Regions from separate parts of the Kitasatospora sp. NPDC059827 genome, predicted to be linked through region 2. Evidence: riboswitches for the same ligand, from Rfam matches in the RefSeq annotation. Region 2 holds a riboswitch; each other region holds the start of a gene.
What was found. Region 2 has a riboswitch for cobalamin ahead of ACFV8H_RS11360 (peptidase). Riboswitches for the same ligand answer to the same signal wherever they lie in the genome.

Region 1: linked by a shared signal. The riboswitch ahead of ACFV8H_RS02995 (cobalamin biosynthesis protein) and the one ahead of ACFV8H_RS11360 (peptidase) in region 2 are both predicted to bind cobalamin.
Region 3: linked by a shared signal. The riboswitch ahead of ACFV8H_RS19850 (HoxN/HupN/NixA family nickel/cobalt transporter) and the one ahead of ACFV8H_RS11360 (peptidase) in region 2 are both predicted to bind cobalamin.
Region 4: linked by a shared signal. The riboswitch ahead of ACFV8H_RS09065 (ABC transporter substrate-binding protein) and the one ahead of ACFV8H_RS11360 (peptidase) in region 2 are both predicted to bind cobalamin.

The regions. Positions count from the first base shown of each region.
Region 1 is NZ_JBHWIV010000003.1:135,773-142,909, reverse strand. Features, by position in the region: gene ACFV8H_RS03010 (hypothetical protein) at 209-1,534, opposite strand; gene ACFV8H_RS03005 (alpha/beta hydrolase family protein) at 2,155-3,273, opposite strand; gene ACFV8H_RS03000 (transcriptional regulator) at 3,716-4,408, opposite strand; cobalamin riboswitch at 4,602-4,733, shown strand; gene ACFV8H_RS02995 (cobalamin biosynthesis protein) at 4,832-5,797, shown strand; gene ACFV8H_RS02990 (cobyric acid synthase) at 5,794-7,137, shown strand, end outside.
Region 2 is NZ_JBHWIV010000013.1:90,228-97,364, forward strand. Features, by position in the region: gene ACFV8H_RS11325 (hypothetical protein) at 1-555, opposite strand, end outside; gene ACFV8H_RS11330 (hypothetical protein) at 634-978, opposite strand; gene ACFV8H_RS11335 (NADPH-dependent F420 reductase) at 1,035-1,631, opposite strand; gene ACFV8H_RS11340 (inositol monophosphatase family protein) at 1,698-2,516, opposite strand; gene ACFV8H_RS11345 (LysR family transcriptional regulator) at 2,656-3,561, shown strand; gene ACFV8H_RS11350 (FAD-dependent oxidoreductase) at 3,602-4,711, opposite strand; gene ACFV8H_RS11355 (TetR/AcrR family transcriptional regulator) at 4,838-5,431, shown strand; cobalamin riboswitch at 5,552-5,692, shown strand; gene ACFV8H_RS11360 (peptidase) at 5,791-6,891, shown strand; gene ACFV8H_RS11365 (flagellar hook-length control protein FliK) at 6,921-7,137, shown strand, end outside.
Region 3 is NZ_JBHWIV010000029.1:22,119-29,255, reverse strand. Features, by position in the region: gene efp (elongation factor P) at 1-293, opposite strand, end outside; gene ACFV8H_RS19890 (aminopeptidase P family protein) at 368-1,474, opposite strand; gene rpmF (50S ribosomal protein L32) at 1,585-1,758, opposite strand; gene rpsR (30S ribosomal protein S18) at 1,800-2,036, opposite strand; gene ACFV8H_RS19875 (CobW family GTP-binding protein) at 2,089-3,258, opposite strand; gene rpsN (30S ribosomal protein S14) at 3,264-3,569, opposite strand; gene rpmB (50S ribosomal protein L28) at 3,569-3,805, opposite strand; gene rpmG (50S ribosomal protein L33) at 3,971-4,135, shown strand; gene ACFV8H_RS19855 (type B 50S ribosomal protein L31) at 4,166-4,414, shown strand; gene ACFV8H_RS19850 (HoxN/HupN/NixA family nickel/cobalt transporter) at 4,487-5,608, opposite strand; cobalamin riboswitch at 5,640-5,834, opposite strand; gene ACFV8H_RS19845 (ArsR/SmtB family transcription factor) at 5,916-6,299, shown strand; gene ACFV8H_RS19840 (hypothetical protein) at 6,353-7,137, shown strand, end outside.
Region 4 is NZ_JBHWIV010000010.1:80,953-88,089, forward strand. Features, by position in the region: gene ACFV8H_RS09060 (FecCD family ABC transporter permease) at 1-470, opposite strand, end outside; gene ACFV8H_RS09065 (ABC transporter substrate-binding protein) at 467-1,336, opposite strand; cobalamin riboswitch at 1,560-1,766, opposite strand; gene ACFV8H_RS09070 (hypothetical protein) at 1,872-2,813, opposite strand; gene ACFV8H_RS09075 (hypothetical protein) at 3,277-3,414, opposite strand; gene ACFV8H_RS09080 (asparagine synthase-related protein) at 3,815-5,740, shown strand; gene ACFV8H_RS09085 (lasso peptide biosynthesis B2 protein) at 5,737-6,171, shown strand; gene ACFV8H_RS09090 (lasso peptide biosynthesis PqqD family chaperone) at 6,253-6,513, shown strand; gene ACFV8H_RS09095 (ABC transporter ATP-binding protein) at 6,553-7,137, shown strand, end outside.

The DNA of each region.
Region 1 (7,137 bases), on a different contig from region 2:
TGCTCGTGCCGGTGTGCCGGCCAGGCGCCGCCGGTGTGTGCCGGCTAGGCCCTGTCCGGCCGATCTTGGCGGATCAGCCCGCGGCGTTGGGCGCCCGGCTGGGCGTGCCGGCGGATCGTCCTCGTACTGGGCGTACTTGGGCGATTCGCCGGTGCGTCCAGGCGGGATGCCCGGCGTCGCGGGCCCGGCAAGATCGGCCGGACAGGGCCTAGGCCCCGCCGGTGTGGACGCTGAACGCCGAGCGGCGGGCCGCCCGGGCCACGCCCGGGTCCGGGTGGACGCCGGAGACCGCCGTCAGCACCGAGGCCGCCCGCGGGTGCCCGGACTGCCGGGCCCGGGCGAACAGCCGCACCGGGTCACCCGCCGAGGCGCCCTCGACGTGCCCCACCAGCAGCTCCGTCTCGCCGTGGTCCAGCACCGCCGCCGCCGTGTCCACCCACAGCCAGGCCGCGTCCTCGGCGCCCAGCACATCCGCCGGGGCGACCCCCTCGTCCGAACGCTCGGCCAGCCAGAGCAGCGCGTACGGGCGCAGCACCGGCTCGTCCACCGCCGCCCGCACCGCCTGCTCGGCCGGACCGCCCGCCACCCGCAGCGCCTCGAAGGCCAGACCGCGCACCAGCGCGTCGTCACCCTGGGCCGCGTCCAGCAGCTCGGCCACCGCGCGGTCCGCCGGGCGGGCCGCCACCCAGGCGCGGAACTCCGCCCGGGCCGGGCCCGGCGAGTAGTCCGCGCAGGCGTTCAGCAGCTCGAAGGCGCTCTGCTCGATGTGCCCGGCCGCGGTCTGGGCGACGGTGCAGATCTCCTCCAGCTTCGCCCGCACCGCCCAGTGGCCCAGCGGGGACAGCTCGGCGGCGTCGTCGCGGCGCACCACGGCGCCGACCGCCGTCAGGCCGTCCAGCATCCAGTCCAGCACCGCGGCCACGTCGGAGACGGCGGCCGGGGTGTCGATCTGCGGCGCCCGGCAGGTGCCGCGGACGGCGGACACCGCCGAGGCGGCGTGCGGCACCGGCGACAGGCCCGGGTTGCCCAGCCCGGCGCCGACCCGGCGCTCGTCCAGGCCACGGCGCAGCAGCTCCAGCAGCTCGCTCTCGGCCACCGGGCCGTCCACCAGGTGCAGGAAGGACAGCAACTGCGGGGCCTGGTCCACGGCCTGGCCGGCCAGGACCGCGAACACCCCGCGCAGCGCGGCGGGCGGCACCGGGGCGAGCAGCGTCCAGGCGTCGAACAGCCCGGACCAGCCGCGCACCACGGCCTCGTCGTCGTGCTCCCAGGCGTGCAGGCGCCAACCGGGGCCCGCTCCGCCGTCCCGGGCCTCCACCAGGCCCACCAGCAGGGCCTGACCCCAGGCCTTGACCGCCGCGCCGACCGTCATGGCCAGCGCCCGGCCGGCGTCGCGGGCGTCGTCCGGGAGCAGCTCGCCGCGCTTGTCGACCTCCGCCAGCTCCCCGGCCCAGCGGGCGATCCGGACGGCGTCCACCAGCATCCGACGGGCCAGCGGCGCCAGCTCGGCCGGCGCGGGGAAGCCCTCCGGCACCGGAACCCGGCCCCGGCCGGGGGCCGGCGCGGGCCCACGGCGCCGGGGTACGGCGGCCCCGCCCGGCCTGCCGCCGGAAGGCCGTTGGGCCGTACCTGGGAGACGGGTCACCGTCGCACCGGTACCGATCGTCGGCGGGAGCGGGGCATCACGGTCGCGCGGGTTCCGAGACGTCACGTCGAGCAGTCTTCCCCTTGTACCGGCCTTCTGTCACATCCGGTTGCCCGTACGACCGCTCGACCGGGGGCGGCACCTCCGCAAGATCGGGCAACAGAGGCAAACCGCCTGGCCGGAAACGTGTGGCGGGGTCATGCCAGGGGGCGGCGGGGCGTCACGCTGCGTGTGGGGACGGGGTCTGTGGGTGGTTTCGCGGGGGTGGGAGGGGTGGGGAGCGGTGGAAACGGAGGGCCGCGATCCGGCCAGGTGGCATGTGCCTGCGGGGGGACGCGGCGACACCGGAAGTCGGCGGGGTCGACTTCCGGTGCAGGGGGGTGAGGGGGGAAGGGAGCTGCTGATGGGCTTGGGGTGGGTTTTCGGGAGCAAGGTTTGCCCCTGAGGGCGGGTCAGGGTGGTGGGGCCGGAGGGGGGTGGGCCGGAGGGGAGGGGCCGGAGGGGAGGGGTCAGAGGAGAGGGGTCAGCCAGCGGCGGAGGAGTTCGGTGTAGTGGTCCGGCGCCGAGTTCCAGAGGGCCGCGTGCTCGGCACCCGGGAAGCGCTGGAGGTTCACCACGTCGTGGCGGGCCGCGGCCAGGCGCTCCACCGTGCCGATCGGCGCGAGCGTGTCGTCCGGACTGTGCAGCACCAGGGTCGGGACCCGCAGGTCCGCGCCCTCCGCCAGGCGGGAGGAGTCCGCCAGGTCGACGCCGGTACGGCCCTCCGCCGCCAGCGCGCCGAGCTCGGCGGAGACCCCGGTGAAACCCGCCCGGGCCGCGTCCCGACGGGCGGCCGCGGGCAGGTCCAGGACCGGCGAGTCCAGCACGATCCCCCTGATCGCGTGCGCCCAGGCCGAACGCGCCGCCGTCTGCAGCACCGTCGTCGCACCCACCGACCAGCCGTACAGGATCACCCGGCCCGCGCCGTGGTCCAGGGCCAGCCGCATCGCCGACTCGACGTCCCGCCACTCCGTCTCGCCGAAGTGGCTGTAGCCGTCCGGGGACGCCGGGGCGCCCTCGTCGCCGCGGTAGGTGACCACCAGCGCCGGCAGACCCAGACGGTGCAGGGCCGGCAGCACCGGGAGGGTCTGCTGGCGGTCCGCCTCCGGGCCGTGCACCAGGATCACCCAGGTGCCGCGCTTGCCGCCGAGCAGCCAGACCGGCAGCGGGCCGAGCTCGCCGTCGGCCACGGTCTCGGTGAAGGCCAGGCCGAGCGCCGAGGTCGGATCGCCCAGGTGCACGCGCGGAGTGAAGCGGACCTCGGTGCCGGGCGTCAGGGTGCCCCGGTCCGCCCGGACCAGCCGGCGGGTGACGCCCTGCGCGTCACTGTGCAGGACCTCCTCCACCACCGCGTGCCCGCCGTCCGCCCACTCCACCGCCCAGCGACCGGGCCGCAGGCTCTCCAGACGCCGACTGAACGTCACCCGCCCCGCCGCGAGGCTCTGCACCAGCACCGGCCCCGAATCCGGGCCGCCGGCGGCCGGGCCCGCACCAGGGCGGACCAAGCGCTCGGAGGCCCGACGGCCGACGACCAGGACGGCGGCCCCGGCGGCGGCGGCCGCCACGACGGCTGCGGTTCCCCAACGCATATCGATCCCCGCTCTGTTCACGGACCCGGACGGTGTTCGAGGACCAGTCCACAAGGGGGCAGGCGGGGCGGCCACTGGGCGGGGCCGTCTGGGGGTCCCGCTGCGCGGGGCTTTGGTTGGGGGTGGGCTCTCGGGAGGGTGGGTTGGTCCGGGGGCGGTTCCGGGGGTGGGCGCTCCGGGGGCTGGGTGATTTTCCGACCGCCGACCCTGATCGCACGGGGTGCTCGCCGTGGGCGGTCTGAAAATCACCCGTTACGCCCCTCTCCGCACCCACCCCCTCCACCGCCCCCTCCCGCAGCGCGTCCCTCTCGCCTTGGACGGGTGAGGGGGTGGGGAGGGGGTGCGGTGGGTGGGGTGGTGCGGGTTCTTGGTGCGGGCGCGCGGGCTTTGCCCTGCGCGCCCGTGGGTGGGGCGCCGCTCTGTGGGCTCCGCTTGGGGGTGGTCAGACGGGGATGGTGGGGTGGTGGGTGCTGAGGAGGTGCCAGAAGCGGGGGGTGAGGGGTGGGGTGGGGGTGGTGGGTTGGGTGGTGGTGCCCCAGTGGGAGGGGATGTGGTGTTCCTGGTGGAGGACGGGGAGGACGGCGGCGAGGTCGGGTTCGGGGACGGGGACGAGGCGGGCGATCGGGCGGAGGTGGGGTTGCCAGCGGCCGGCCACGCATTGGCGGAGCAGGGCGTCGAGGGCCTCGCGGCGGCCGGTGGCCTCGACGAGTTCGGTGAGGCGCAGGCCGAGGACCTGGGCGAGGGCGTGGGTCTGGTCCGGGTCGCCGTCCCAGTCGCCGGTCAGTTCGGCCTGGCGGTAGGTGGGCAGGGGGATGCCGACCCGTTCGGCGACGGTTTCCGGGGGGAGTTCCCGGGCGAGGCGGTGGTCGCGCAGGCTCGCCGGGCGGCCGGGCATCAGGGCGGCGGCCGGGCACCAGAGGGCGCGGGCCAGGGCGATGAATTCGGTCTCGCCGGGGCGCAGCACGCCGTCCTCCCAGGCGAGGACGTGGCCGGGCAGCAGTCGGACGCCGTGTGCGGCCATGCCCTCGGCGACCTGCTCGGGGGTCAGCCCGAGGCCGGTTCGATGGGCCCGGGCGGCCTCCGGCGAGAACGGCACCGGGGCGGGGGCGGCGACGGGGGGCTTTCTGCGGCGCATGGCCGAACCGTAGGCGTGGCCTGCGGCGCGGCCCCAGCCGCCGAACGCACGAAGCGGGGGCTCCGGGCTCTTGGTGGCGCTGGGCGATCGCACAGGGCGGGGGCGGCTGCGTCGTGTGACCAACCCCTCCGTGACCTCGGTTGACTCCCGGTTCGGGCGCGTGATGGGATCCTGGGGCCAAACGGAGGCATGGAGAGGAAGCCGGTGCGAGTCCGGCGCGGTCCCGCCACTGTCACCGGGGAGCACGCTCGGAAAGTGCCACGGCGGACCGTCAGGGGCCGTTGGAAGGCCCGGGGGTGCGTCGGACCCGGAAGCCAGGAGACTCTCGCCCCCGGTACGTCGATCCAGGGCGCGGACCCTGAGTGAGGACACCCACGCGATGCAGGCTGCCCCGCCCGGTTGGATCCCCGGCTTTTCGATGTTGTGCGCCCGCTGACCCGGGCCGCGGCCTTCGCACTGGGCGCCGTCGCGGGCTACGCCGCCGACGCCAGGTACGCCGACCCGCGCCGCGGCCACCCCGTCGCCCTGTTCGGTACGGCTGCGGGGCGGCTGGAGCGGCGGCTGTGGCGCGACGACCGGGCGGCCGGTGCCGGGTACACCGCGGTGTGCGTGGGCGCGGTCGCGGCCGGCGCGCTCGCCCTGGACCGTACGGTCGGGCGCCGTCCGGTGGGCCGGGCCGCGTTGGCGGCGGCGGCGACCTGGACGGTGCTCGGCGGCACCTCGCTGACCCGGGAGGCCCGCACCATCGGACGCTCGCTGGCCGCGGGCGACCTGACGGCGGCCCGGGAGCGGCTGCCGCACCTGTGCGGGCGGGATCCGAGCGCGCTGGACGGGCAGCAGATCGCCCGGGCCGTGGTCGAGTCGGTGGCGGAGAACACGGCGGATGCCGTGGTGAACGCACTGGCCTGGGGCGCCCTGGCGGGCACGCCGGGGCTGCTGGCGTTCCGCGCGGTGAACACCCTGGACGCCATGGTGGGCCACCGTTCGCCCCGCTACGCCCGGTTCGGCTGGGCCTCGGCCCGGCTGGACGACGTGGCGGGCTGGCCGGGTGCCCGGCTGACGGCCCTGCTGACGGTGGCCGCCGCGCCCGAGCCCCGGACCGCCTGGCGGGTCTGGCGCCGGGACGGCTCCGCGCACCCGAGCCCGAACGCGGGCCAGGCCGAGTCGGCTTTCGCGGGGGCGGTCGGGGTCCGGCTGGGCGGGACCTTGCAGTACGGGGAGCGGGTGGAGCACCGGCCCGTCCTGGGTGCGGAGTTGCGGCCGGTGACGGTGGACGACATCGAGCGGGCCTGCGCGCTGTCCCGGCGGGTGGGCGCGCTGGCGCTGGGTACGACGGTCGCGGGGCACGTCCTGCTGCGGATGCTGATGAGGAAGAAGGGTGGGGCATGACCAACGCACTGCTGGTCGCGGGGACGACCTCGGACGCGGGCAAGAGCGTGGTGACGGCCGGGATCTGCCGTTGGCTGGCCCGCCAGGGCGTGCGGGTGGCGCCGTTCAAGGCGCAGAACATGTCGCTGAACTCCTTCGTCACCGCCGACGGGGCCGAGATCGGCCGCGCCCAGGCGATGCAGGCGCAGGCCGCCCGGGTGGAGCCGGAGGCGGCGATGAACCCGGTGCTGCTCAAGCCGGGCGCGGACGGCCGCAGCCAGGTGGTGCTGCTGGGCAGGCCGGTGGCCGAGGTGGGCGCGCTGGACTACCGGGAGCGCAAGCCCGTCCTGCTGGAGCGCGCGCTGGAGTGCCTGGCCGATCTGCGCGCCCGCTACGACGTGGTGGTGTGCGAGGGCGCCGGCTCCCCCGCCGAGATCAACCTGCGCGACCGGGACATCGCCAACATGGGCCTGGCCACGGCCGCCGCGCTGCCGGTGGTGGTGGTCGGGGACATCGACCGCGGCGGGGTGTTCGCGGCGATGTACGGGACGCTGGCGCTGCTGTCGGCGGAGGACCAGCGGCACGTGGCCGGCTGGTTCGTCAACAAGTTCCGCGGTGACGCCCGGCTGCTGGCGCCCGGGCTGGAGATGCTGCACGAGCTGACCGGCCGTCCGGTGCTGGGCACGCTGCCGATGCTGCCGGGCCTGTGGCTGGACGCCGAGGACTCGCTGGACCTGTCCACCGTGGTGGACCGGGTGGACGGGCGCGGGCCGCTGGGGGCGGACGTGCTGCGGGTCGCCGTGGTGCGCTTCCCGCGCTTGTCGAACTTCACCGACCTGGACGCGCTGGCCCAGGAGCCGGGCGTGCTGGTGCGCTGGGCGACCCGGCCGGAGGAGCTGGCCGACGCCGACCTGGTGGTACTGCCCGGCACCCGGGCGACCGTGGCGGACCTCGCCTGGCTGCGCGAGCGCGGCCTGGAGTCGGCGTTGAAGGCGCGGGCGGCGGCCGGGCTGCCGGTGCTCGGGGTGTGCGGCGGCTACCAGATGCTGGCGCACTCGATCGAGGACGAGGTCGAGTCGAAGGCCGGTGTGGTCGACGGGCTCGGGCTGCTGCCGACCCGGGTGCGCTTCGGCGTCGAGAAGGTGCTGGCGCGGCCGGTCGGCGAGGCGTACGGGCAGCGGGTGGAGGGGTACGAGATCCATCACGGGGTGGTGGCCGTCGAGGGGGGCGTTCCCTTCCTGGACGGTTGCCGGGTCGGCTCGGTCTGGGGCACCACCTGGCACGGCGCGCTGGAGAACGACGGCTTCCGCCGTGAACTCCTGCGCGAGGTCGCCGACTTGGCCGGCCGGGCGTTCGTAGCA
Region 2 (7,137 bases):
GTCGCGCACCGCCTCCAAGTCCACGGGCACCTCGTAGTAGTCCTCGGCGAAGCGCTGGAATGCCTCCGGCGAACGGTCGACCAGGAGCTCGAACAGACCCGCTGCCCCGTCGGGGTCGGAACACCCGGAGGGGAAGTCGATCACGCCGTGCCGCCACTGATCATCCGTTGCCTCCCGCCACAGGCAGGTCGTCACGACGGGGACGTCGTCCTCGTCGGTGAACGCCGGCTCCTCGACGAACGGCTTGAAGACCTCCGGAACCTCGTCGACCACTCCCGGCCAGGGCTCACCATCGTTGCGGTAGGGGCTCATCGGTGCTTCGTGGTCGAAGCCGCGGATATAGGCCCCGGCCGCCGAGAACACGATGGAGTACTCGTCGCCCGACCCGTTGCGCATCGACGACATCTCCTCGCCGTCGGCCCAGCCGGCGTTGAAGGAGTAGTACCGGCCCTCCCAGTCCGGGCTCAAGATCGCGTCGAGCATCGCCAGTGAGCGGCACAAGTTCCGCAGGTCAGCGATGGAGGGGAGTCGGCGAGCTACGTCATGGACAGTCACGTGCTCATTCAACCGGATGCCCCTGACATCCAGAATCCGTGCGGTTCTACGGCTGAGTTCCAGATGTGAGCCCGACGTTCAGCCTTCGCCGTCCCCGTAGCGGAACGGTTCGATCGTCCAGGGCAGGCCGGGCCCGTTCCGGTAGGCCGCGAAGCCGGGCGGCAGGGTCGCGGTCTCGGAGATGGAGGCATCCCCCTCCACCAGGCAGGCGAGGCAGTACAGACCGCTGGCGTCCGGGAGGTTCGGATCGTTGACACCGTCCCCGATCAGCCAGTCGCCGTCGCTGTCGTGGACGACCACGAGCGCCGGCAGGCGTCCTTCCCCGACGGTCCGTTGGACCACGGCGCCGAGATCGGGCGGAAACCGCCCGTCGGGGAACGGAAACGGCGCCTGTCGGACCACTGGGTGGGAGGTGTTGTGCATGGCGTCAGTATGGCGATACTTCGCAACGGGATATCGCGCGGGTGGGCGGAGCGACGTCAGCGGGCGATCGAGATCGCGAAGGGTGTGAATCCGCTGGAGCGGATGACGTGCGGGACGAAGAGGATGGCGGCCTCGGTGGCGCGGGCGGTCCGGATTCCGCCGAGGTCGGTGATCCATTCCTGGTGCCAGCCGAGGTCGGTGAGCAGTTCGCCGACGGTCTGCTTGGCCTGCGGGTCCTCGCCGGAGAGGAACGCGGTCGGGGGGTGGGTGAGCGTGGCCGGCGCGGTCATCACCGGGAAGAGCATGGTGTTGAGGGTCTTGACGACGCGCGTTTCGGGGAGTGCTTCCTGGAGTTGCTCGGCGAGGCTCGATCCGGGGTAGAGCAGGTCGGCGGGCAGTCCGTCCGGCCCGTCGGTGGTGGCGTTGGAGACGTCGACGAGGATCGTGCCGCGCAGTTCCTCGCGCAGGGCGACGAGCCGGTCAAGCGAGCCGGCGCCCGGGGTGGCGTTGATGACGATCCCGGCTGTCCGGGCGGCTTCGGCGGCGGCGCCCGGCGTGCGGTCCGCCACGGCCACCTGGTGCCCGGCCCGGGTGAGGGCGGCGGCCAGGTTGCCGCCGACGCGGCCGTTTCCGAGAACGGCGATCGTGGTCATGATGATGTGGTCCTTCCGTGCGTGCGGTAGTTGGTGCGTAGTGGTGCGGGTCAGCGGGTCAGCGGGTCAGTGGGAGAGCGTGGCGACGGCCTCGGCGTGGATTCCGGGCGCGGCGGCCAGGAAGCTCCCGCTCTGCGGGGTCCAGGGGCGGCCCTCGGCGTCGGAGATCCGTCCGCCCGCTTCGGTGACGAGCAGTGCCCCGGGCAGCAGGTCCGCGCGGGCGCCGGCGAACTGCCAGAAGGCGTCGATGCGGCCGGCGGCCACGTTCGCCAGGTGCAGGGTCGCGGGCACGGCGGTGCGGACGACGAGCGCGTCGAAGAGCATCGCGGTGATCGAGGAGCCGACGCGCCGTACGACCTTCTCGTCCTCGTCCGGCCGGGCCTGGCTGGTGGCCACGATGCCCAGGCCGAGGTCCGCGGTGGGGGAGACGTGGAGCGGCCGTCCGTCGAGGTGGGCTCCCGCGCCGGTGAGCGCGGTGTAGGTCTCGCCGGTCAGCGGCAGGTGGACCACGGTGAGCACCGGCCGGTTGTCGCGGACGAGGGTGGCGGTCACCGCCCACTCCGGCAGGGCGTGCAGGTGGTTGACGTTGCCTTCGGCCGGATCCACGACCCACCACTCGCCGGGCGGCAGCGCCCCGCCGTCCAGCTCGTCCTCCACCCAGCCGGCGTCCGGGCGCAGGTGCGTGAGCCGGGGGCGCAGGATGTCGAGGGCCGTGTCGTCGTTGGCGGCGAGCGCGTGCATCAGCTCTTCGCGGGTCCGGTGGTGGACCACCTCGCCGAAGCGCTCGCGCAGCGCCGAACCCGCCTCGCGTACGGCGTTCGCGGTGCGGGCGAGCAGGTCGGCGTCCGAGGAGGCGACGTCGGTGGTCCGAGGCGTTTCGGACATGGTGGTACTCCTGTCTGGGGAGGGGTGTTGAGGCCGGTCGAGGGCCGAACTGCGCTTTGCTTCCCGCGCTTTCGCCTCAACGGTAGACAGCCCGGCGATTGACTTCAAATGCATGTCAAGCACGTCTAGAGTGACTCGCATGCAATTGGATCTGAACCTGCTCGCCGCGCTCGACGCGCTGCTGGAGGAGGGCAGTGTGGCCGGGGCGGCGGCGCGCCTGCATGTCACCGCCCCCGCGATGAGCCGGAGTCTGGGCCGGATCCGGCGCACGACCGGGGACCAGATCCTGGTGCGCACCGGCCGCACGATGACCCCGACGCCGTACGCGATCGCGGTGCGGGCGCAGGTGCACGAGCTGCTGCACCAGGTTCAGGGCGTGCTGGCACCGAGCCGTGAACTCGATCTGGCAACGCTGGAGCGCACCTTCACGCTCCGCTGGCACGACTCCCTGGTCGCCCTGAGCGGCCCCGCACTGCTCGCGGCCGTGCGCGAAGAGGCGCCGGGCGTGCGCTTGCGCTTCGTCGCGGAATCGAGCGTCGACACCCCGGAGTTGCGGCGCGGCGAGGTCGACCTGGAGGCGAACGCCAACCGGCCGAGCGCACCGGACGTCCGCGCCGAGAACGTGGGCGAGTCCCGCCTCGTCGTCGTCGTGAGGCGGGGGCACCCCCTCACCCGTGGCGGGACCGTCACGGCGGAGCGGTACGCCGCCGCCGAGCACGTCACCGTCTCGCGACGCGGAAACCTCGGCAACGCCCTCGACGACGCCCTCGCCCGGCTCGGCCTCACCCGCCGCGTGGTGGCGAGCGCGCCCACGGAGGCGGCCGCGGTGGAGTTCGCGCGCGGCTCCGATCTCCTGATCACCGTTCCCGAGGCCACCACTCGGTCCGCGGTCGCCGACCTCGGCCTGGTCGCGCTTCCCCTCCCGCTCGAACTGCCCTCGGCACCGGTGTATCTGACGTGGCATCAGCGCTACGACACCGACCAGGCCCACGCCTGGCTGCGCGGCCTGGCGCGAACCGCGCTGGCCACGGGCGGAGCGTCGTAGCCGTAGCCGGCGCCGCCCGGCCGCCCCGCCGTACGGTGCTTCAGGAGGACGCCGCGGGGACGAGGTGGTCGAGTCCCTGCGCGCTGCCCGTCGCGGCCTCGATCGAGCGCGGCAGCATGACGCTCTCGTAGGCGCGGACGGCGTCGTCGACGCCGGACTCGGCGACGAGGGCGTGGGCGAGATCGGCGCCGTCGAGCATGGCGAGGTTGGCGCCCAGCCCGACGGGTGGCATCAGGTGCGCGGCGTCGCCGAGCAGTGTGACGCCGGGGACGTGCTCCCAGGTGTGCGGGGCGGGCAGGACGAACAGGGACCGGTGGACGAACCCGTGGTCGCCGTTGCGCAGGAGGTAGCGCAGGCTCTCGTCCCAGTCGTCGAACAGCCTCAACAGGTGTGCCTGCACAGCCTGTTGGTCGCCGAGGTCGACACCGGCGGCCTCGTGCCAGTCCTCGGGCGCGCGGAGCGCGATGTAGGCGCGGATGTGGCCGTTGCTGTTGCGTTGGGCGACCAAGGACCTGCCGGCGCCCTTCGCCAGCATCGATCCGTTGCCGACCAGCCGCGCGAGGTCGGGATGGCGGGTGTCGCAGTCGTCGAATCCGGCCTCGACGAAGGTGACACCGGTGTAGGCGGGTACGGCGGGGGACAGGGCCGGGCGAACCCGGGACCAGGCGCCGTCGGCACCGACCACCAGGTCGAAGTCCTCGGCGGTGCCGTCGCCGTAGTGCAGCCGGCAGGTGCCGTCCGCCAGTGGGGTGACGCCGGTGACGGCACGGTCCCACCGCACCGTGTCCTCGGTGAGCGAGTCCAGGAGCAGACCGCGCAGCTGGCCTCGGTCGATCTCCGGCCGGCCGCCGTCGGCGGACGGCCCCTGCTGTGCCAGGAGGGCGGCGGTGGCGAAGTCGAGCACGCGCCACTCGTCCCCTTCGGGGCGGGCGAGGGCGTGGAACCGGTCGAGGAGCCCCGCCGCACCGAGCGCGGCCTGCCCGGTGCCGGGATGCATGTCGAGGGAGCCGCCCTGCGGGCGGGAGGCGGCGGATGCCTCGCGTTCGAGGACGGTGACGGAGCGGCCGTGCTGCTGGAGGACTCGGGCGCAGGTGAGGCCGCCGAGGCCGGCGCCGACGATGGCGATGCGGGGATCACGAGCAGAGTGCATGGAAGTGCCCCTCGGGAGGTGGGTCGGTCGCCGGGCGGCCCGGCGCATCACCAAGAAACCACACTCGCTCAATAAGTGCAATGACTACACTTTTGCAGCGAATGCACTTCGAGGTACGGTGGGTGGGTGACCGAACCGACCGGGCGCCGCGAGCGCAAGAAGGCCCAGACCCGCCAGTCCCTGGCCGACGCCGCACTCGAACTCTTCCTCGAACGCGGCTACGACCAGGTCGGCGTCAAGGACGTCGCCGACCACGCCGACGTCTCGGTGACCACCCTGTTCAAACACTTCTCCGGCAAGGAAGCCCTGGTCTTCGACCAGGACGACGAACTGGAAGCAGAACTCGTCGCCGCCGTGCGCGACCGCGCCCCCGGCACGTCGATCCCCCGGGCCCTCCGCGAGCACATGCTGCGGAAGCAGACCCAGCTCGCCGTCCACGCCACCGACCCGCGGTTCGCCGACTTCACGCGCCTGGTGCAGGAGACCCCCGCACTGTGCGACTACGCCCACCGCATGTGGACGCGCCACGAAGCGGCCCTGGCCAGGGCCGTCGCCGAGGCGGTGGGTGCGCCCGAGGACGACGTCAGCTGCGCCGCCCTGGCCCGCTTCGCCCTGGAGGCCCGCAGCCTCGTCCTGCGGCACGCCGAACCGCGCCGCGCCGCCGAGGAGGCCTTCGCGCTGCTCGAACACGGCTGGGCGGCCGCCCACCCGGGCGCCTGACCGGGCCGCCGGACGCCGGCCGCTCCGCTGCGCGTGGTGGCGCTGTGCGCCGCGTGGGTCACTCCTCACCCCTACCGGCCACCGTGGTGTCACGCTCGAACCCTTGACCGGATCTTTTCCGTATCGCCATGATGAGCCGTCAAGTTGTGACTCCGCCCTCGGGGGAAGTCCGGTTCGAGTCCGGCGCTGACCCGCAACGGTAGGCCTCCGACCCCGCGTCGGTGGCGAGCCCGAGTACCCGTCGGCGGAGGTGTGTCGTCCACTCCTCCCGTCGTGGTCTGCGGGCCGGAGCTCAGAGGGCTGCCCGGTGCGTCGCCGAGGCCCTCCGGGCGCCTGCGCGCGGGCCCGGAAAGGTCTCCATGCCCGCGCTCCGCCGCACCCTCGGTCTGCTCGCGATACCCGCCCTCGCCCTTGCCGCCGCGCTCCCGGCGGCCACCGCCGCGAGTGCCGCGCCCGCCGCCCCGACCTCGTCCGCGACGTTCCGCCCCGACGCCGCCGCGGGCGGCTGGCTGGCCCGCCAGCTCGTCGGCGGCGACCACTTCGAGTCCGTCTTCAACGGGACCGCCTACCCCGACCAGGGCCTGACCATCGACGCCGTGCTGGCCTTCGCGGCCTCGCGCAGCTCCGACGACGCCGCCGCGAAGGCCACCGCCTGGCTGGCGAAGCCCGAGATCATCAGCGGCTACCTCGGCGACGGCACCACCGAGGCCTATGCGGGCGCGACCGCCAAGCTGCTGCTCGCCGTCGAGGTCCGAGGCGGGGACCCGACGGCCTTCGGCGGCGTCGACCTGCCGACCAGGCTGCGCTCGCTGCAGACCGCCGGAGGCCGCTTCTCCGACCGCTCCCAGTGGGGCGACTACAGCAACGCCTTCGGCCAGTCCCTCGCCCTGATCGCCCTGCACCGCACGCCCGGTGACGCCCCGGCGGCGGCGGTCGACTTCCTGGCGAACAGCCAGTGCGCGGACGGCGGCTTCCCGGTCTCCTTCGGCCAGGCCGCCTGCACCAGCGACCCCGACGCCACCGCGCTCGCCGTCCAGGCCCTCGCCGCCACCGGTCGCGCCGCCAAGGCGAACACGGGACTCGGCTGGCTCACCGCCCACCAGAACGGCGACGGCGGGTTCGCGGCCGCGGGGGCGACCGCCTCCAACGCCAACACCACCGGCCTGGCCACCCAGGCGCTGTTCTCCGGCGGGCGCCTGGCCGCCGGGTTCAAGGGCTGGAGCCGGCTGGTCAAGTTCCAGCAGGACTGCTCCGCCGACCCGGCGGTCCGCGGTGCCGTCGCCTACGACGCGAGCGGTTTCAACGCGGGCAACGGCGCCCGGGCCACGGCACAGGCCGTCCTCGGCCTCGCGGGCACTCCGCTGGCCACGCTCTCCGCCGCCGGTGCACGCCCCGGCGCCCCGACCCTCGCCTGCCCGGCCACGGTTACGGACACGACCACGGCCACGGCCACGCGCTGAACGAGCCCGACTCCAGGAGGATTTCACCGATGACCGACACCTTCACCGCGGTCCGCCGGGCCCGCCCGGTCCGCCCGGTCCGCCGTACGCTCGGGTCGATCGCCGCCGCGGCGGCCCTCACGGCCGGCCTGCTCGGCGTCTCCGCCGTCCAGGCCCCGCAGGCGCGGGCGGACGCCTGCACCGGCACCACCGGGGTCACCGTCGTGGTCGACTTCACCGCCGTCGGCGGCGGCGTCCAGACCGGCT
Region 3 (7,137 bases), on a different contig from region 2:
ACGGCCGGCTCGATGACGAGCTGGTCGTAGGTGTCCATGTCCATGAACACGAAGTTCTCGCCGTCCTTGTACGAGAACTGCATGCCGCGCTTGTCGACGTTGGCGGTCTCGACCTTGGTGCCGGCGTTGAAGGTCTTGTCGACGACCTTGCCCGTCAGGACCTCCTTGAGCTTCGTACGCACGAAGGCCGGGCCCTTGCCGGGCTTGACGTGCTGGAACTCGACGACGGACCAGAGCTTGCCGCCCTCCAGCTTGAGGACCATGCCGTTCTTGAGATCGTTCGTGGAAGCCACGGGCGCACTTACTCCTGGATATAGCTGTCAAGGAACCAAGGGTTCGCGTCCTGCCGCCGACCCGGGGGCCGCCGTCACAGGGCGAGGAGCTCCTTGGTGGTGATGGTGAGCAGCTCGGGCCCGCCCTCCTCGAGGGGGCGCACCACGAGCGTGTCCTCGATCCGGACCCCGCCCTTGCCCGGGAGGTGGACCCCTGGACCGACGGTGACCGGCACGCGGCTGTCCAGTTTACCCATGTCCGACGGACCGAGGCGCGGCGCCTCCCGGATCTCCAGCCCGATGCCGTGGCCGACCGGGTGCGGAGAGGCCTCGGCGTGCCCGGCCGCCTCCAGGACCTGCCGGGCCACCCGGTCGGGCACGCACTGCTCAACCCCCGGGCCGAGCGCCTCCCGACCTGCCCGCTGGGCGCGGAAGACCAGCCGGTGCAGCTCGACCTGCCAGGGCGCGGGAGCCGCTCCGATCACGAAGGTCCGGGCGGTCGAGACGCCGTAGCCCCGGTACTGGGCGCCCATCACCACGGTGAGGAAGTCGCCCTCCTCCACCCGGCGGTCGGTGGGCTGGTGGGCGGGCTGGCCGGAGTGGCTGCCGGTGCCGACCGACACCGGGAAGGCCGCCCGGTCGGCTCCGTGGTCGATCATCCGCCGCTCCAGCTCCATCGCCAGGTGCCGCTCGGTCCGGCCGACCAGGATCGACTCCAGCAGCTCGCCCAGCGCCTGGTCGGCGATCTCGGCGGCGATCCGCAGGTCCGCGATCTCGTGCTCGTCCTTGACCACCCGCAGCCGCTCCACCACCTGGCCGAGGTCCGCCAGCCGGCCGCCCTCCAGCAGGCCCGCGACCGCCCGGTGCCGGGTGACGGTCAGGTCGTGCTCCTCGACGGCCAGGTCGCGCACCCCCAGCCGGTCCGCGGTGGCGGCGGCCGCCAGGGCGGTGTCCGCCCCGGCCGCCACCGGCACCTGGGTGACGTCCGCGGCGATCAGGTGCTCCCCCGAGTCGTCCGGCGGCAGGTCGTCCGGGAGCGTCAGCAGCACCCGGTCCCGGGTCAGCAGCAGGGTCGCCCCGCAGGGCGCGCAGCCCGTCAGGTACCGCACGTTCGCCGCCCGGGTGATCAGCGCCGCGTCGGCGCCGGCCGCGCTGCAGTGCTCCCTCACCCGCTCCCGCCGCCCCGCGTACGCATCCGCCATGCGTCGAGCCTACGAACCCCCGGCCCGAACCGCCCGCCGAGCACCCCCGAGGGATGCGCCGGCACCCCACTGCGCCCCGCGCGCCCCTGCGCACTCCCCGCTGACCGCCGTCACCTCCCCTCCGGGTCGATCAGGCCCCGGCGGTAGGCCGGGACGAGGTTCTGCGGGACGAGCATCTCCCGGCCGTTCAGGGTGATCGGGACGAGCTTCGGGCCGGTCGCCTTCCACTGGGCGCGGCGGTGCCGGGTGTTGCTGCGCGAGGTCCTGCGCTTGGGAACTGCCATCAGGGGCTCCTAACGGGTGGTGCCGGGCCGTCGGGTCCGGGCTATCGGGTGGTGCCGGAGGCGTACGGGAGGAGGGCCGTCTCGCGGGCGTTCTTGACCGCCCGGGCCACCGCCCGCTGCTGCTGGACGGTGAGCCGGGTGACCCGCCGGCTGCGGATCTTGCCGCGGTCGGAGACGAAACGGCGCAGCAGGTCGGTGTCCTTGTAGTCGACGTACTCGATGCCGGCCGCGACCAGCGGGTTGGGCCGGGCCTTCGGTGCGGCGGTGCGGTTGCGCACGGGTGCTCCCTTGCGGAGGTGGACGGGGTCGGTCAGTGGTGGGTGGGGTCGGTCAGTGGTGGACGGGGTCGAGGAGGTCCCGGAAGCCGTCCGGAAGGGCCTTCCAGCCGGGTTCGCCGGCGGCGAGTTCGGCGTCGGTGAGCAGGCAGGAGTCGAGCAGTTCGGTGAGGCCGTCGACGTCCAGCCCCTCCGCGGTGAAGCTGAGCTGCTGCACCCGGTCCCCGTGCAGGGGGTGCCAGTCGAGGGCGGCCGCGGCGCGGCGGGCCGGCGGGTAGAGGTCCCAGGCGGCGTCGGGCAGGGCGATCAGCCAGGGCCCGCACTCCTCGACCGCGAGGTTGGCCCCGGCCGCGTCCCAGGCGAGCATCAGGTCGGGCCGGTTGGCGAGCCAGAACCGGCCGCGGCTGCGCTGGGCGGCCGGGACGAGCAGTTCGAGGGCCCGGTGCAGCCGTTCCGGGTGCAGCGGCCGGCGGCGCTCCCAGACCAGGGTGCTCACCCCGGCCTCGTCGCTCTCCTGGGGGAGCAGCGCGACCGCCGGGTTGACGCGGTCGCGCGCGGCGGCCACGTCGAAGCCGCCGAGGGCGGCCCGGGCGAGCGCACCGGTGCCGAGCCGGACCACCCGGGCGGTCGGGTGGAGCTGGCGCAGCAGCGCGAGCCCCGGCGCGTGCGCGGTGGCGCGCGGCACGGCGAGCGTGGTGGCGTACTCGACCTGGTGGGCGAGCGCCTCGGCGCGGGTGCGTTCGTCCCGGGCGGCGGTGTGCTGCCCGTGCTCCACCAGCTCGTCGGGCACGGAGAGTTCGCCGATCAGCCGGTCCGGGTCGACGGCGGTGACCACGCCCGCGAGTTCGATCGCCTCCGCCAGGGGGCGGCCGTCCACCTCACCCCCGGCGAGCACCTCGACCGCGGGGTGCGGGTCGCTGCCGCCCCAGAGTTCGACCACCGCGAGCCCGTACCGGCCGCCGTCGGCGAGTTCCAGCAGCCGGGGCAACAGGTCCTCGCGCAGGGCGCAGCACGGGCAGTCGTTCACCAGCGGGACCGAGTCGGTGTCGAACGCCCCGCCGGCGTCCCGCAGTTCGCGGTGGACCAGGCCGCGCGCGGCGTCCCGCAGGTCGTGCCGCAGCACCACGGCGTCCACTGCGGCGGCCGTCAACTCCTGGACGGCGGCCCGGCGTTCGTCCGGGTGCAGCCCGGCGACCACCACCACCGGGAGCCTGGTGCCGTCCATGTCGCTCACCAGCTCGCCTTGCGCACGCCCGGCAGGTGTCCGGCGTGGGCGTGGACGCGCAGGTTGACCCGGGAGAGGCCGAAGGCGCGCAGGTAGCCGCGCGGCCGGCCGTCGACGGCATCGCGGTTGCGGACCCTGGTGGGGCTCGCGTCGCGGGGCTGGCGGGCGAGTTCGGCCTGGGCGGCGGCGCGCTCGGCCGGGGCGGTGCCGGGGTGGGCGATGAGCCGCTTGAGTTCGGCCCGGCGTTCGGCGTAGCGGGCGACGATCACTCGCCGCTGCTCGTTCTTGGCGATCTTGCTCTGCTTGGCCATCAGACCTTCCCCCCTCGGGCGCGGATGCGGGCGACGGCGGCCTCGACGCCGATCGCGTCGACGGTCTTGATCCCCTTGGCGCTCAGCACCAGCCGGACGTACCGGCCCTCACTGGGCAGCCAGTAGCGCTTGCGCTGGATGTTGGGGTCGAAGCGGCGCGGGGTGCGGCGGTGCGAGTGCGAGATCGCGTTGCCGAAGCCGGGCCGGCGGCCGGTGAGCCGGCAGTGGGCGGACATGGGTGCTCCCTGGCGTCCGGGAATGGGCAGGACGGAGGTCACGTTACACCAGATGAAAATGACATCCATTTCGGTGTACGGTTCCGATCCAGCCCCGCGAACCCCGCACCAGAAGGCCCCGAGCGACCGAGAGTCCACGGGCCCGAGACCCCAGGAGGACGCCCGATGGCCCGCAGCGAACTGCGCCCCGTGATCAAGCTCCGCTCCACCGCCGGCACCGGCTACACGTACGTGACCCGCAAGAACCGCCGCAACGACCCGGACCGGATGGTCCTGCGCAAGTACGACCCGGTCGCGGGCCGGCACGTCGACTTCCGCGAAGAGCGCTGACCGCACGAACCCCCTCGGAGGAGCCCCGCCATGAAGCCCGGAATCCACCCCGCCTACCGCCCGGTCGTCTTCCGCGACAAGGTCGGCGGCCTCGCCTTCCTCACCCGCTCCACGGTCACCGGTGACCGCACGGTCGAGTGGGAGGACGGCAACACCTACCCGGTGATCGACGTCGAGATCTCCTCGGCGAGCCACCCCTTCTACACCGGCCAGTCCCGGGTGCTCGACACCGCCGGCCGGGTCGAGCAGTTCCGCCGCCGCTACGGCGACCGGCACTGACGGCGGAACGCGAACGGCGCCTCCCCGGCTCGGGGAGGCGCCGTTCGCGACGCGTGGGGACTGCCGCCACGGCTACTGCTGCTGCGTGGGCGTCCAGCGCTTCTCGACGCCCGCCAGCTTCCAGTACGCGATGGCGATCGCCCACACCACCACGAACAGCCCGGCGATCGCGTAGCCGACGTTGTCCAGCGAGATGTCCGCGATGAACCCGGTCACCGGGTCGGTCAGGTCGAGCTTCTCGTGCAGCACGCCGACCAGCTCGATGGTGCCGATGATGAAGGCCACCGCGATCGACAGCCCGGTGATGGTCAGGTTGTAGTACACCTTGCGCACCGGGTTGGAGAAGGCCCACTGGTACGCGAAGTTCATGAACGTCCCGTCCAGGGTGTCGAACAGGCTCATCCCGGCCGCGAACAGCAGCGGCAGGCAGACGATCGCGTACCAGGGCAGCCCGGCCGCCGCGCCCGAACCGGCCATCACCATCAGGGTGACCTCGGTCGCGGTGTCGAAGCCCAGGCCCAGCACCATGCCGACCGGGAACATCTGCCCGGGCCGGGTGATCGAGCGGGTCGCCCGGTTCAGGATCCGGGCCATGAAGCCGCGCGAGTCGAGGTGCGCCTCCAGCTCCGACTCGTCGAACTGCCCGGCCCGCATCGAGCGGAACACCTTGAGGATGCCGAGCAGCGCCGCCAGGTTGAGCGCGCCGATCAGGTAGAGGAAGGCGCCGGAGGCCGTGGTGCCGACCAGCCCGAGCCACTTGTGGGTGGCCGAGTCGTCGTCCATCAGCGTGTTCGCCAGCTGGGCGCCGCCCGCCACCAGGGCGGCCATGACGACCACCATCGAGGAGTGGCCGAGCGCGAACCAGAAGCCGACCGAGACCGGCCGCTTGCCGTCCGCCATCAGCTTGCGGGTGGTGTTGTCGATCACCGCGATGTGGTCGGCGTCGAAGGCGTGCCGCATGCCGAGGGTGTAGGCCGTGATGCCCAGGCCCACCCCGAAGACCTGGGTGCCGACGGCGTAGTTGTGCGGCGCGACCAGGAAGACGAGGGTCCCGAAGGCCACCACGTGCATGGCCAGGATCACCCCCATCAACCCGGCGGTCCGGAGGGTGTCCTCGCGCTTCCACCGGAAGGTGGGCAGTACGGAGGGGGCGGGGCCCGCCTCGGCGGGCGCGGCGGTTTCGGGCAGGGTCATCTTCGGATCACGCTCCAGCACCTCGTGGAATGACTTCGTGAGATGCCGTGGCCGGTCTCCTGGCTCACGGGGCTTCCCGACCCGCCTTCCCAGGTGCACGAAGCACCCAGTGGCACGTGGATCCGGACGACTGTCCCCCGATCACAGTGGCGAGGGCCGCTCCGGAATGGGACCCGTTGAGGGTCCGTCACCGGTCTTCCCGAGCACCACGGCGGGGAACACCGTAGGGGCAGGACCACACCCTCGCAAGGTTGCGCACCTGTGCAGGTGTCCAGGATCACAGGTCGTGAGCTGCCAGAATGTCCGCATGCATCTCGTACCGGCCGACCGCGCGGGCCACCGCACCATCGACGGACACCGGGTCTGCGAGGCCATCGCCGCCATCGGGGACACCGCCCACGTCCGGACCTGGGCCGAGCGGTTCTCCCTGCTCTCCGACCCCGGCCGGCTCGCCCTGCTGCTCGCCCTCCACCGGGCCGGCCCGCTCGCCGTCAGCGACCTGGCGGTCGCCACCGGCATGCGCGACCCGGCCGTCTCCCAGGCCCTGCGACTGCTCCGCACGGCGGGCGTGGTCACCGGCGACAAGGACGGACGCGTGGTGCGCTACCGGCTCGTGGACGACGCCCTGCGCCCCCTCCTCGACGAGTGCGCCGCCGCCGACCACGAGGAGCCCGCCGCGGCGGCGGGCTGACCGACACTCGGCAAACCACGCCGGGGGCGCGGCGGGGTGAGTACGATCACGATGTGCCGTCCCACCCCCACGTCTGGCCCGCCGACCGCTGGAACACCCGCCCGGTCAAGGCCCGCGTGCTGGCGGTCGCCCGCACCCTCACCTCGGCGACCCGGGTCCTGGACGTCCTCACCCTGCTCGACCCGGACGGCATCGAGCGGTACTTCACCGTCAACCCCGGCTCCGCCTTCGCCGACCGCGCCCTGGACGAGTACCTCCACGGCCTGCCCGGCTACACCGTGCTGGACTGGGAGGACGCCGTCCGCCACCGCTTCGACCTGGCCGTCGCCTGCGCCGTCCACGCCTCCATGCACCGGCTGGACGCCCGCCTGGTCGTCCTCCCGCACGGTGCCGGCTACAACCGCCTGGTCACCGAGTCCACCGGCGACGCGGTCAGCTCCGCCGGCCTCTCCCGCAACGAACTCACCCACCGCGGAGAGGTGTTCGTCGACGTCCTCGGCCTCTCCCACCCCGAACAGCTGGACCGGCTGCGGGCCTCCTGCCCCGAGGCCCTGGACGTCGCCGAGGTCGTCGGCGACCCGTGCTTCGACCGGATCCTGCGCAGCCGACGCTCCCGCGACGGCTACCGCGCCGCCCTCGGTGCCGTCGACGGCCGCCGACTCGTCGTCGTCGACTCCACCTGGAGCGAGCACTCGTTATTCGGCCGTCACCCCGACCTGCCGCAGCGGCTGGTCCGCCAACTGCCCGCCGACGAGTACGCGGTGGCCGTCGTGCTGCACCCCAACATCTGGAGCCGGCACGACCCGGCGGCCCTGCTCGACGACGCCCGGCGGATGGG
Region 4 (7,137 bases), on a different contig from region 2:
AGCACCAGGACGACGACGGCGGCGAGCAGGGCGCCGGCGAAGGCCGCCGTCGCCACCGCGCCGGTGCCCACGGCGCCGGTCACGCCGACGCCGAGGACGATCACGGTCACCGCGCCGGCGGCGGCTCCGTCCGAGATCCCGAGCAGGAAGGGATCGGCCAGGTCGTTGCCGGTCAGGGTCTGCAACACCGCGCCGCAGACCGCGAGTCCGGCGCCGGTGGCGGCCGCTCCCAGGACCCGGGGCAGCCGCAGCTGCCAGACGATCCGGTCGTCCAGCAGGGTGACCTGCGGGTCGGCGAGTCCGAGCCGGCGCGTCACGACCTCGACCACCGTCCGGACCGGCTCGTGGTGCGAGCCGACGGCCAGGCCGAGGAGCACGGTGGTCAGCAGCAGGGCCGCACCGACGGCCAGGGCCGCCGTCGCGCGGCCCGGGCCGGCGGGCCGCGCGACGGGGTGGGGTGCCGCGGTCATGAAGCCGGGCGCAGCCCGCTCAGCCTCGCGGAGACCCGGGCGGCGCCGTCGGCGAGCCGCACGCCGGGAGTCGACTCCGAGAACGGCACCACCACGAAGGCCTTGCGCCGCACGGCGCCGAGCTTGCTCAGCACCGGGTCGTGCTCCAGGTAGTCGATCTTGGACTGGGCGGTGTCCCAGCCGGCGTCCGCGAGCACGATCGCGTCCGGGTCGGCCGCGACGACCTTCTCCCAGCTCACGTTCTGCCAGCCGCCGGGAAGGTCCGCGAAGACGTTGCGGGCGCCCACGGCGTCGAGCACCAGCTGGGGGCCGCCGTGGCCGGCGCCGACGGACGGCGACTTGGTGTCCGAGTCGTACCACAGGACCTTCAGGTCCTTGCCCGCGGCCGTCGCCGTGAACCCGGCGAGCTGCTGCTCCTGCTGGCGCTGGATCGCGGTGGCCCGCTCCGGTACACCGAAGACCTTCGCGACGTCGTTCACTTCGCCCCACGCGGCCTGCCACGTCGTCGGCGGCACCTGGTTCTTGTCCGAGCAGCCGAACGGGGACAGGTACGACGCTACGCCCTGGCCGCGCAGTTCCTCCCGGGTGCCCGCGACCTTGTCGGTGAACGCGCTGGCGTAGGAGGCGTACAGGAAGTCGGGGCGGGCGGTGAGGAGCTTCTCCTTCGTCGGGTACTTCGCGGAGAGCACCGGGACGGAGTCGTAGGCCGTCTTCCACTTCTCCGGGACGGTGTCGTCGAGGTAGGCGGTACCGGCCATGCGGGACTGCAGGCCGAGGGCCAGAGCCACCTCGGTGGCCCCCTCGTTGAGCGTCACCAGCCGCTCGGGCGGCGTGCCGACCGTCACGGTGGCCCCGCAGTTGTCCACGCTGACCGGCGCGGCACCTGCGGACGTCCCGCCGGACGGGGCGGGCGCGGGGGCGCCCGTGCAGGCGCCGAGCGTGCCGAGGAACAGGACGGCGGCGACCGCCCGGCCGACACGTATCGGACCTGTGGGACGTACGGGATGTACGGGATGTACGGGATGTGCGGAACAAATGGATCGGAACGGACGCGGCTGACCGCTGGGCACGTGTTCTCCAAAACCCTCGTGGAACATGTCGTGCCGTGGCCGGTCTCCTGGCTTCCGCATCGACGTGCCGCGGCCGACCTTCCCGGACGGCTCCTTCGAGCCCGCCCAGTGGCCCTGACCGCTGGGCGAGCCGGTCAGCGAGGGCCGCGGAACTCCGCGGCAACAGTGGCGAGGGCCGCACCGGACTCAGACCGGTTTCCCGAACACCACGGCGATCGCACGGTATCAGGCGTGGTCAGGGCGGCGGAGTCCGGCTCAGGGTGACGGCCCGACAGCGACGGCCCGCCGCGCGGGGGGCGCGGCGGGCCGGGTTCCTCGGAGCGGGCGGTCGTCAGCCGTGCGTCACGCACTTGTTGGCGCTGTTGGACCACAGGCCCTGGAGGTCGAAGGTGCCGGTGCTCAGGGTGACGTAGGCGTCGAGGTTCTCGCACTCGTCGCCGATCTCACCGCCGCCGCCGTTCCAGCCGATGCTGGGCCAGAAGTCGGTGACCGTCTCCGCGTACTCGTGGGTCTCGGTGGACTCGATGCCGGAGAGCAGCCGGCCGTCGGTGAAGGTGGTGCAGGCGCCCGCCCCGTTGTCCGGGATGTACGGCAGGTTGGTGTACGCCAGGGTGCCGTAGGAGCTGCTGGTCTTGTCGTGCCAGGCGCAGAAGCCGGAGTTGGGGAAGCCGTCCGGGTGGGCGCCGGTGGGGGAGACCACCACGTACTGGGCGTTGAGGTTGGGCGCCTGGGTGGTGTTGCCGAAGTGGGCGGCGGCCTTGCCCGCCTCGGCGGCGATCTGGGCGGCGGTGGCGTTGGCCGGGGTGGCGGCGGCGTTGTCGAACCAGACGCCGGCCAGCGGGGAGGACGCCGGGTGCTGGACATGGGTGCCCTTGGTGCCGCAGGTGGTGGTGCCCCTGGCGACGCCCTCGCAGTACTGGCTGAGGATGGTGCCCCAGGTGTCCTGGCTGCCGTAGAGGCCCTTGAACATGTTCTGCATGTCGGGGGCGACCCCGGCCGGGTCGGAGGACCACTGCGAGCCCCAGAACACCAGGTACACCTTGGGGGTGGGGGAGACCACGCCCTGGGTCGCGGCGGAGCGGACCGACAGGGTGTTGCCGGAGGTCGCGGTCGGGCTCTTGGCGGTGGTGCCGGGGTGGAGCGGCTTGGCCCCGAAGTGGGCGGCGGCCGGGGCGGGTTGGGCCTCGGCGCCGGCGGCCAGGGCGGTGGTGCCGAAGGCGGCCAGGGCCAGCGCCGTGAGGGTGTGGGCGGCGGCCTTGAGGGGGGTGCGCATGCGTCTGCTCCCGGGTGTGAGGGTGTGGGAGGTTCGTCCGTACGGGTCTGCGGGCCGGCCGGCCCGCGGGTCGAGCCCGGACACCACATCAACTCGGCCGTCGGTCCGTCCAGATGGTGGACGCGGGGCGGGGAACCCTTTGCCGTGCTCATACCAAGGCCTTGTCGCGGCAGTGGCGGCAGGGGCGGGGCGGGAGTGGGGCCGGCGGCGGAGGCGGGGGCGGTGCGACCGTAGGTCGGTACACGTCGAAGTTCCCGGACCGGATTACGGTCGGGAACTTCGGCCATTCCCCCGGGATTCACCGGGAGTTCCGCTATTCCAACGTACCGACGGCCTTCGGTGGTTCAATTCCCGGTGCGTTGGGATGCGAACGCCCGTGGACGCTGACGCCCGTGGACGCGGAACAGCCCGCCGGCGGGGCCGGCGGGCTGTGGCGATCGAGTCCGGGTCAGCTAGGCCGAGGTCAGCGCGGCTTCTTGAAACCCAGGGTCGTGGCGTCCTTCTTGGTGTAGATGGTGCCGTCCGTGTCCTTGCTGAAGTCGCCGACCTTGGCGGCCGTGGGCGGGGTGTAGCGCTTGGGCAGCTGGATGTTCTTGGCCATGGTTCTCTCCTCTGCATCGAGGCCGAAGCCTGTGGATGGCGTGACTCCATTGGGACCGGTGGCCGCCGGGAGTGTCCAGTCGCATCATCAGATCCGGCCATTGACGGGGAGATTCACGTTTCCGCAGGTGGATCGCGGACGGAACGTCTTTCGGCCGGATCGGCCGGAAGGGTAGTTGGGACACAGAAGTGAACTGTGGCAACAGGAGTGTCCATGTCAAGCGCTTTCTTGACGACATTCGAATGTGATGGAACGACAATCATCCTGCTTCTTTCGGTGCGTGAATGGCGTGATCCATGGGGGAAGTGGACCTTGCCCGGTTGTGTCGCCTTCCCCCGGTGGTGCACGGTTCCGGAGAACCGGCGGCACCCACGCCGCCGTGACACCTGGGGGTGGGCACGTGCAGTCGCTCAACGACCACCTGGTGGTCCTTCCGGACTCCCCGGACGGCGCCCGGGTTCATCGCCGACTCGGCGACACGGCACCACGGTCCGTCGCCCACGCGTCCGGACGGCCCTGGCTGGCCGGGTCGTGGTCGCCGGAGGACCTGGTGGTGTCCGAGGCCGGCCCCGTCCGGGTCGCGGTCCACGGGCTGAGCCCGGTCGGGCAGGACCGCCTCGACGCCCTCACCCGCACGGTGCGCGAACTGTCCGACCTGGACGCGCTCGCCCGCAGCCTCCCCGGCAACACCCATGTGATCGCCTCGGCCCACGGCTGGGTGCGCTTCCAGGGCACCGTGACCGGCACCAGGGCGGTGTACACCGCCCTCGTGGACGGCGTGCCGATCGCCGCGGACCGGGCCGACGTGCTGGCCGGGCTCACCGGCGCCGAACCGGACGAGGACCTGATCGCCGCGAGCGTGACGTACGGCATGCTCTTCGCCCCGCTGGGCGAACGCAGTTGGTGGCGCGGCGTCCGGCAGGTCGCCCCCGACTCCTGCCTGCTGCTGCCCACCGCCGGCCCCGCCCGGGACGTCCGCTGGTGGCAGCCCCCGGAGCCCGACCTCCCGCTGGACCCCGGGGCCGCCGGGGTGCGCGAGCGGCTGCGCGAGGCGGTCGCCCTGCGCCGGCCCGACGGGCGGCTGTCGGCCGACCTCTCCGGCGGCATGGACTCCACCTCGCTGTGCTTCCTCGCCGCCGAACACCACCCCGACCTGCTGACCTTCTGCTGGACCGGCGGCAGCGCCATCAACGACGACCCGGTGTACGCCGCCCACGCCGCCCGCCTGCTGCCGGGCGCCCAGCACCTGAGCGTGCCGGACACCGACGCCCCGCCGGTGTTCTCCCCGCCGTACTGGGCGGTCGACACCGAGGCCCCGCGCGCCGCGACCCGCGGCATGAACGCCATCCGGTACGGGATCCGCCACCTCGTCGACCACGGCGCCACCCGGCACCTGGCCGGCCACGGAGCCGACGAACTGTTCACCGGCGGGGCCGCCTACCTGCGCACGCTCTTCCGCCACCGGCCGGTGACCGCCTGGCGCCAGCTCAGCGCCCACCGCGCCCTGAACAGCTGGCCGTTGCTGCCCAGCCTCGCCGGACTGCTGCGCGGCGGAGACCTCGACACCTGGTGGCGGCAGTGCGCCGACGACCTGGCCCGTACCGCCCCGCCGTCCCGGGGGCCCGCCCTCGGCTGGGGGGAGCGGCTCCCGGCCACGCCCTGGGCCACCGGCGACGCGGTGCGCACCACCCAACGGGTCTTCCACGAGGTCGCCGACCGGATCGTCCCGCTGGCCCGGGACCGGGGACAGCACGAGGCCCTCACCGCCCTGCGCAGCGCCGGCCCGGTGCTGCGCCTGGTCTGCCGCGAGTACACCGCCTCCGGGCTCCCGCTGGAACTCCCGTACCTGGACGACCGGGTGGTCGAGGCCGTGCTGGCCGTCCGGCCCCACGAGCGGTACAGCCCCTGGCAGTTCAAGCCCGTGCTGGCGACCGCGATGCGCGGGCTGGTGCCCGGGACGATCCTCGACCGGACCACCAAGGGCGACTGCGAGGAGCCCGTCGACCGCGCCCTCCAGGAACACGTCCCCGACCTGCTGGACCTGTTCGAGGACTCCCGGCTGGCGCACCTGGGCCTGATCGACCCGGACCGGCTCCGGACCACCCTGATCACGCCCCCGCGCACCGAGGATGTCTGGTCCGCCCAACTGGAGGCCACCATCGGCGCCGAGCTGTGGCTGCGGGAGATCGCCGCCCGGCCCGGCGCGTTCGCTTCCCGGCCCGGCGCGTTCGCTACCCGCCCCGGCGCGCCCGCCGCCTCGACCGAGCGGACCCTCAGCGGCACCGGCCGCCCCGGCCGCGCACCCCACCCCGAGGAGAATCCGTGACCAGCCCGCCCTACGCCCTCCGGGCCCGCACCCGGCTGCCCCTGCACCGGCGCCTGCTGCCGCTGGCCGCCGTGGCCGTCGCCCGGCCGCTGTCCACGCTGCGGCCCGACCGCCTCCAGGCCGTCCTCGGCGTGCTCAGCACCGGCGCCCGCCCGGGCACGGCCGCCCAGGCCTCCGAGGCCCGGGCCGCCGTCGTCGCCGTCAGTCTGCGCTGCGCGGTGCACAACTGCCTCCAACGGTCGATCGCCACCGCCCTGCTCTGCCGGTTCAGGGGCGCCTGGCCCACCTGGCAGGCCGGCGTGCGCACCACGCCCTTCGCCGCCCACGCCTGGGTCGAGGCGGAGGGCCGGGTCATCGACGAGCCCTACCCCGACGGCTACTTCCGGCCGCTGGTCACCGTCGCCCCCAAGCAGCCGGCGCGCACGGCCTGACGGCCCGACCCGCCCGCCGCCCCGGCCCGCACCGGCCCCGACCCGCCCGCCACCCCGACGCATCCGGAGAAGGCCCCGACCATGACGCTCCGCCTGACCGACCACACCGTGTCCACCGACACCGACGACGGCGCCGTGCTGCTCAGCCGGCGCACCGGGCACTACTGGCAGCTCAACCAGACCGGCGCCTACGCGCTCCATCGGCTGCTGGACGGCAGCACCCTGGACCAGGTCGCCGAGGAGTTCGCCGACCACTTCGACATCGCGCCGACCCAGGCGCGCCAGGACCTGACCGCCATGACCGAACGGCTGCGCACCTCCGGCCTCGTCGAGACCGGCTGACCGAGGGCCCGAGGCCCCAGGAAGGGAGACGTGCGTACGATGCTCCGCCAGCTGTGGACCCTCACCAGGGGCCGGCGGCGCGCCCTGGGCGCCGCCCTGCTGCTCACCCTGACCGCCGCCGGCGTCGGCGTCGCGCAGCCGCTGGCCGCCAAGGGCGTGGTCGACGCCGTCACCTCGCACCGACCGCTGCTGCTCCCGTCCGCCGTCCTCGTCCTGCTGCTGCTCACCCAGGCACTGATCGGGGCCTGCGCCACCTTCCTGCTGGAACGCACCGGCGAGCGCTTCGTGCTGGGCCTGCGCACCGGTCTGACCGCGCACCTGCTGCGGGTCCGGATGGACGCCTTCGACCGGCAGCGGGTCGGCGACCTGATGGCGCGCGCCTCGACGGACGTGGTCGTGCTGCGCGAGGCGCTGACCCACGTCTCGGTCCAGATCGCCACCAACCTGTGCGTCGCGCTGGGCAGCGTCGTCGCCATGTTCGTGCTGGACCCGCTGCTGATGCTGCTCATCCTGGGGGTGCTGCTCGGCTGCGGCCTGGTGATCAACCGGCTGTCGGCCGAGATCGGCCGCACCTCCACGGCGCTGCAGACCGCGGTGGGCGCGATCTCCGCCGGACTGGAGCGC